DNA from 2 places in the Paenibacillus sp. GYB003 genome. Region 1 is predicted to be linked to the other one. Evidence: riboswitches for the same ligand, from Rfam matches in the RefSeq annotation. Region 1 holds a riboswitch; the other holds the start of a gene.
What was found. Region 1 has a riboswitch for cobalamin ahead of nrdI (class Ib ribonucleoside-diphosphate reductase assembly flavoprotein NrdI). Riboswitches for the same ligand answer to the same signal wherever they lie in the genome.

Region 1 (3,542 bases):
AAGAGTTCGCCAGAACGATCGTCTATCTCGGCTCGTTCGCCAATACGTACGTTACCGGACAAGCGGTGCTCGTCGACGGAGGCATGGTTCGGGCGCTGTAAGACGAACGACATCGCTCCGGAAGGAAACGCGGGGCGCTTCGCCGGTGCGGGGCGCCCTTTTCGCACGCAAATGGAATGTCGAACAGGAGGGGGACGCCGAATGTGGAGCTTGGCGCAAACGTTGGCGGCCCGGAGGCCGCTTCAATCGCTCAAGCCTGCGGCCGTCTGGAACGCGGAGCTGGATGCCGCGATCGCCGCGCAGGCGGACGAATGGGTCGGCCGGCTTGCCGTCGGAAGCAAGTCCGACGCGCTGTCTTTTATCGCGGGGCTGCATGCGTGGAACGACAGCCTGGACGCTTCCCATGATATCTCGCAAAACGTCGAGACGGAAACGGGCAGCTATTGGCACGGCATCATGCACCGGATGGAAGGCGACTATTGGAACTCGAAATATTGGATGAAACGCGTCGGCCGGCACCCGATCTTTCCGGAGCTGCACCGGGCGGCCGCCGAGCTGTTGTCGGGACCGTCGGGGCTGGCGGCGTTGGACGAAGGCCCGGGCAAGGATTTGTTGAAGGCGCTTGCGAAAGCCGACGGCTGGGATCCGTACTTGTTCGTCGATGCCGTGGAACGGCAGACGGAGCGGGAGCGGGACGAACGGACGGCTTATTGGCTGCGGAGCGTGCAGTGGCACGAGATCCGCCTGCTGCTTCGCCACTGCTACCGCGGCGCGACAGGCGAAGAACCGCCCGCGCTCGGAGCCGGAAACGTCGGCACGACGGTATTCAAGCCGATTGGGACCGATCGAGAAGAATAGGCGCGGCCGAAGCGCGCCGCCCCGAACCGTTCGGGCCATGGGCACATATAGATGGGTAAGGCGGTAAACGCCCTGACTTCGGGGAGGGTGTCCCATGCTGTTCAAACAACGGGTTGACGACGTGCTGTCGTCGCTGCGGCAGCCGTCGCTGCGGGAGCTGCACGAGGCGCTGGACGCGATCGGCGCGACGGCCGAGCTGATCGCCCCGTACGTGACCGAGCCCGACCGGCTGCCTTACGGCCGCAACGTGCTGTTCCGTTCCGATCACGTCGAGGCGATCGTCGTTCATATTCCGCCCGGGAGCGAAACGTTCGTCCACGATCACGGCCGTTCCGTCGGCTGCGCCCTGCTGCTCGAAGGCGCGATGCTCAATGCGACGTACCGGACGGGCGGCGGCGGGGAAGCGTTCCTCGTCGCGCAATGCCGGGTGCCGGAAGGCCGGCGCATCGAGGCTCCCGCCAAGCAAATTCACCGGATGAGCAACCCGGGCGTCCGGCGCGCCGTTTCGCTGCATTTGTACGCCCCGCCATTGGCGGAGACGAACACGTATAAGCCGGTCGAGGAATATGTGCTCGACTATGTCATCTGAAGGCGCCGGTTCCGGCCGATCCTCCTCTTCGCGGGGAGGTCTTTTTTTGTCGCTCTATGAAAAAAGCTGTCGGCGATTTTCATAGAGCCGAAACGCCAAGCCGTTGGGCCGTTCCCGAAATGTCTACCCCTATTCGCATAAAAATAGAGGGCCGCTTGCATTGACAAGCACAACATATTGATATAAATTATTACATACAAACTACATATTGTTGTAACGGGTGCTTTTCCGTCTAGCGGACGGATAAAGCTTAATAGGGAAGTCCGGTGCGAAGCCGGCGCGGTCCCGCCACTGTAAGGGAGTAGATTTCGTCCGATTAGGCCACTGGCTCTTATGCCGGGAAGGCGGACGCGAGTCGCCCGATTCCCGAGCCAGGAGACCTGCCCGTTATCGACACAAGCCCTACGGTCGATAGGCACGGTGTCCGTTTCGTCGTTAAGCTGCCAGCTTCGCTTTTTTAGGCTGCACGCATTCGGCGCATCCGGCCGTATCGCCGATGCGCTTTTTTCATGCGGCCGAAAAGCGTCGTGTTGGGGGCCCCGGGTAGTTGGAAAGGGGATATTGCACATCATGTTGATCGTTTACGACTCCAAAACGGGGAATGTGAAACGGTTCGTCGGCAAGCTGAACATGCCGGCCGTCCCGATCGAGAGCGAGATGACCGTCGACGAGCCGTTCGTGCTCGTCACGTATACGACCGGCTTCGGCCAAGCGCCGGAGAAGACGCTGTCGTTTCTGAAGCGCAACTATCGCAGGCTCGTCGGCGTGTCCGCCAGCGGCAACCGCAACTGGGGCGAAGGGTTCGCGCGCAGCGCCGACCGGATCGCGGCGATGTACAACGTGCCGATACTCGGCAAATTCGAGCTGGCCGGCACATCGGCCGACGTCGAACGATTCGTACGGGAGGTGAACGCGGTTGCGGCACATTGAATTGAACAATATGCTGATGCAGCGCGACGAAGAAGGATTTTTCCAACTGGACAAAGACCGTGAGGCGGTAGACGCCTTCATGGAGGAAGTGGAGCGCAAAAGCGTCCGTTTTCCCGACACGGCGCATAAAATCCGCTACATGATCGAGAACGATTTTTACGAAAACGTGCTCGAAACCTATACAATGGAACAAGTGGAATACATATACGGCATCGCCCACGGCTATCGTTTCGAGTTTCCTTCCTACATGGCCGCGTCGAAATTTTATACGGATTACGCGTTGAAAAGCGACGACCGTTCGCAGTATTTGGAGCATTTTCCGGATCGGGTCGCCATCGTCGCGCTGCATTTGGCGCGGGGCGATATGGAGTCGGCCCGCGCGCTGACGGAATCGATGATGGAGCGCAGGCTGCAGCCGGCGACCCCGACGTTTCTGAACGCCGGCAAAAGCCGCAGAGGCGAGATGGTGTCGTGCTTCCTGCTCGAGCTCGACGATTCGCTCAATTCGATCAATTACGGCATCGGCACGTGCATGCAGCTTTCGAAAATCGGCGGCGGCGTCGCCGTCAACCTGTCCAAGCTGCGCGGGCGCGGCGAGCCGATCAAAGGCGTCGAAGGCGCGGCCAAAGGCATCATGCCGGTATTGAAGCTGATGGAGGACGCGTTCTCGTACGCCGACCAGATGGGGCAGCGCAAAGGCTCGGGCGCCGGCTATTACAACATTTTCGGCTGGGACGTCATGGAGTTTCTCGACAGCAAAAAAATTAACGCCGACGAGAAGACGCGGCTCAAGACGCTGTCGATCGGCCTGATCGTGCCGGGCAAATTTTACGAGCTGGCCGAACGGAACGAACCGCTGCACGTCTTCGCGCCGTATTCCGTGTACCGCGCTTACGGCGTCCATATGGACGATTTGAACATGGACGACATGTACGACAAGCTGCTGGCCGACGACCGCGTACGCAAAAAGATCGTCATGAGCGCCCGCGACATGCTCGTCAAAATCGCCACGATCCAGCTCGAATCCGGCTATCCGTACATCATGAACCGCAGCAACGCGAACCGCGTCCATGCGCTGAAAGATATCGGCTCGATCAAAATGTCGAACCTGTGCACGGAAATTTTCCAGCTTCAGGAAACGTCGGAAATCGGCGATTACGGCGCG
Region 2 (3,542 bases), on a different contig from region 1:
GCGGCCGCGGTCAACACCGTCGAGACGAGCAGGACGACCCATTTCGTCCGCTCGACCCGCACCCCCAAATGCGCCGCATGCCGTTCGCCGAGCGTGAACAAGTTCAACGGACGCCCGTACGCGATCAAAATGGCCGCGCCGACCGCGAGATACGGCAAAACGACCGTCGTATACGGCCAGCCCCGCAGCGACAAGCTGCCCATCAGCCAAAACAAAATTTCGTTGACGATCCGGTCCGAATTCAAAGCGACCATAAACGACACGATCGCGCTTAAAAAGGAAGAAACGACGACGCCGGACAAAATGACCGTTTCCGTGCGAAACTTGCCCTGGACGCCGGCCAGCCGGAATACGACCCACAGCGTGGCCATGCCGGTGCCGAACGCGACGATCGGAATCGACCACATGCCGAATATCGCGTAGTGAAGCCCGAACATGATCAGGAACGCCGCGCCGACCGACGCCCCCGAGGCGACGCCGAGCGTATACGGATCGGCCAGCGGATTGCGCAGCACGCCCTGGAAGCCGGCGCCGGATACGGATAGCGCCCCGCCGATCAGCACCCCGAGCACGATGCGCGGAAGCCGGACCTTCATAATGATTTGCTCCGACGAAGCGGGCCACGTCGCCTGCACCGTGTCTCCGACGAAAGGCAGCTGCTTGACCAGGATGCCCCATACTTGCGGAATCGGAATGTGCGCCGAGCCGAGCGACAAGCTGACGACGACGGAAACAAGAAGGAGCAGCAAGCCTGCTACTCCCCAGCCGAATAACGTTCGTTTCATTGCTTCACCAAATCCGGATAAAGCCCTTTGGCCATATCGGCCAACGCTTTCGTAATTCTCGGGCCGGGCCGCGACAGCAAATTGTCGTCGAGCGCGATCACCTTGTTCGCCTGAATCGCGGCGATTTTATCCCACCCGCTGCGGCCGCGAATCGTCTTCTCCAGATCCGGGACGGCTTTCGCGAAAAAGATGACGTCGGGATTTTGCTGAATCACTTTTTCTTCGCTGATTTGCTTCCAGCCCTGCAAATCCGACGCCACGTTCACCCCGCCGGCAAGCGTGATCATATCGTCCAAAAATTCGCCTTTGCCGACGGTCCAGCCGGGCGAAAATTCGATGTACACTTTTTTCTTCTGCTCGGGCTTCAGCCCTTTGAGCGCGTCGACGACCTGCTGCTTCTCCTTTTGCATTTGCGCGACGACTTTCTCGGCTTGCTCCTGCTTGTCCGTAATGCGGCCGAACAGCAAAATGCGCTCCATCGCCTCGTCGATCGTCTTCGGATTCGTTTGGAACAAATTCAGCTTCAGCTCGTTCAGCTTCGCCACCGAATTTTTGTTCAGCGACAGACCCGCGAACACGATGTCCGGATTCGCCGCGATGATCGCTTCCGGGTTGCCCTGCAGGTTGCCCATTTTCGGCTTGCTTTTCGCCTCTTCCGGGTAATCGTCCAGATTGGACACGCCGACGATTTTGTCGCCGAGTCCGAGCGCGAACAGCACCTCCGTCTCCGTCGGCGACAGAGAAACGATGCGCTCCGGCGCTTTGGCGAACGTAAATTCTTTGCCCGAGCTGTCTTTGACCGTAAGCGGATATACCGTTTTCTTCCCCGTTTCCGCGCCGCCGCCGGCTTTGGCCGTTCCGCCGGGCGACGCCTGCGCGGGCTCCTTGACTCCCTCGGTTTTGGTCGATCCGCACGCCGCTGCCGTCAGCGCGAGCGCGATGGCAAGCGACAGCACGCCAAGCTTCTTCATCTCGATCTCTCCTTTTTTTGCCCCGATCCTTGTACCCCGAATCTCCCCTGAACCTGAACCCGAACCGAACCCGTACCTGAACCCATTGAACGCCTGTTCCGGTTCCCGCGCCTTCGCAAGCAAAAAGCCCCCGTCCTCGGAAGGACAGGGGCGTTCACAGCGAATACGGGCAACCGCCGAACGGCGAGAAGCAGACAACGTTCCCGAATAAGCCGGCTCCTTTTCCTCGAAGGATTCCTTGGGGCTTACCAAGCAGGCAGGTCTCCTGACTCATAGGCGCGCCGGCCGCAATCAAGCGGGCGCCGCTTCCTCGCCTTCCCGTCCGCTCGGCGGACAGTGGCATCGTGAGAAAGCTCCTATTTCACAGTGGCGGGACCGTGTCGGATTCGCACCGACTTCCCTTTTAACCCGATCGACGGCGTCGTTCGGGCACCTGTTGGCCTATTATAAATGGCGTACAAACCATGCGGACGGGCATCTGGCTTACGGATCGATTATAGGCCAAATCCGGGCCGCTGGCAATAGGTATTGCAGCGGCGCGGTTCCCCTTTCGACGCGGCCGCCGCTGCTACCGGCCGAACAAGCTCAGGGCGACCATGACCGTCCCCGCGAAAATGCAAGCCAAGGCCGCCGCTCCGACGACGCCCCGCTTCCGTCCGCGACCCGCGGCGGCGCTTTCCGTCTCCCCGCCCGGGCCGTCGTTCCAATCGTCCCGACCGACGTTCGCCAGCCGCTCCCGCTCGAATTCGTAGATCATTTCCGGTTTGCGATGATGCATAGGACCCTCACTCCTCTTACGCTTCCTTTACCGCCATTGTACGGTCGTCAAAAGAGGCAAAAAAGGGTATAATCGATGTACTTCATTTCCCCTTTTTTTCATTCAAACAGCGAGGTGAGCGCCGTTGCTTTACGCTTCCCAACAATATTTGCTGCTGCGCCGCGCCTACCCCGAAGCGCCCGACAACGAGCCGATCGGGGTAACGCTCCGGGACGTCGCAGGCAAGCTGTACTGCAGCGAGCGAAACGCCAAGCTCGTCATTCGCAAAATGTGCGAGTGCGGCTGGATCTCGTGGACGCCCGGGCGGGGGCGCGGCAACCGGTCGGCGCTGACGTTCCGGGTCGACCGCGCGCGGATGCTGATCGACAACGCGAAGCATGTGGCGCAGCGCGGCGACGTTCCGGGCGCGCTGGAGCTCATTCGCCGGTACGGGGACGATACGTCCGCGAAGGAACGATTCGGCGATTGGCTGTCCGAATATTTCGGCTACAAAGCGGAAGGATCCGAACGGGAGGCGGTGGAAGTTTTGCGCTTCCCCGTCCATTGGGCGATCTACTCGCTCGATCCGATCGTGACGTTTTCGGCGCTCGATATGCATATTATCAATCAAGTGTTCGACACGCTCGTCCGGTACGACCGCGTGGCGGAAACGTTCGTCCCCGGCCTCGCCCATCATTGGGAAGCCGACGAGGCGAACATGACGTGGACGTTTTATTTGCGCAAAGGGGTGCAGTTTCATCACGGGCGGGAAATGACCGCGGACGACGCCGCGTTTACGTTCGGGCGTTTGCGCGGCCCCAGCCCTTTGTTCCGCGATATCGAACGGATCGTCGCCGTCAACCGGACGACGCTTCGCATTCGGCTTCGGGCGCCGAACTATTTGTTTCTCCGGTTCGTCAGCAACGCGACGGCGTCGATCGTGCCGCGGGACGTCTGCGAGGAGAAGGGGGACCGGTTCGGACGGGAGCCGGTCGGGACGGGGGCGTTCATGGTGACGATCAACCAGCC

Region 2: another riboswitch for cobalamin. It lies ahead of PV407_RS06290 (ABC transporter substrate-binding protein); the one in region 1 lies ahead of nrdI (class Ib ribonucleoside-diphosphate reductase assembly flavoprotein NrdI).

The regions. Positions count from the first base shown of each region.
Region 1 covers NZ_JARBDC010000001.1:11,493-15,034, reverse strand. Annotated here, with positions in the region: gene PV407_RS00085 (SDR family oxidoreductase) at 1-101, shown strand, start outside; gene PV407_RS00080 (hypothetical protein) at 202-858, shown strand; gene PV407_RS00075 (cysteine dioxygenase) at 953-1,447, shown strand; cobalamin riboswitch at 1,650-1,849, shown strand; gene nrdI (class Ib ribonucleoside-diphosphate reductase assembly flavoprotein NrdI) at 2,018-2,377, shown strand; gene nrdE (class 1b ribonucleoside-diphosphate reductase subunit alpha) at 2,364-3,542, shown strand, end outside.
Region 2 covers NZ_JARBDC010000009.1:30,364-33,905, reverse strand. Annotated here, with positions in the region: gene PV407_RS06295 (FecCD family ABC transporter permease) at 1-785, opposite strand, end outside; gene PV407_RS06290 (ABC transporter substrate-binding protein) at 782-1,756, opposite strand; cobalamin riboswitch at 1,995-2,208, opposite strand; gene PV407_RS06285 (hypothetical protein) at 2,325-2,534, opposite strand; gene PV407_RS06280 (ABC transporter substrate-binding protein) at 2,659-3,542, shown strand, end outside.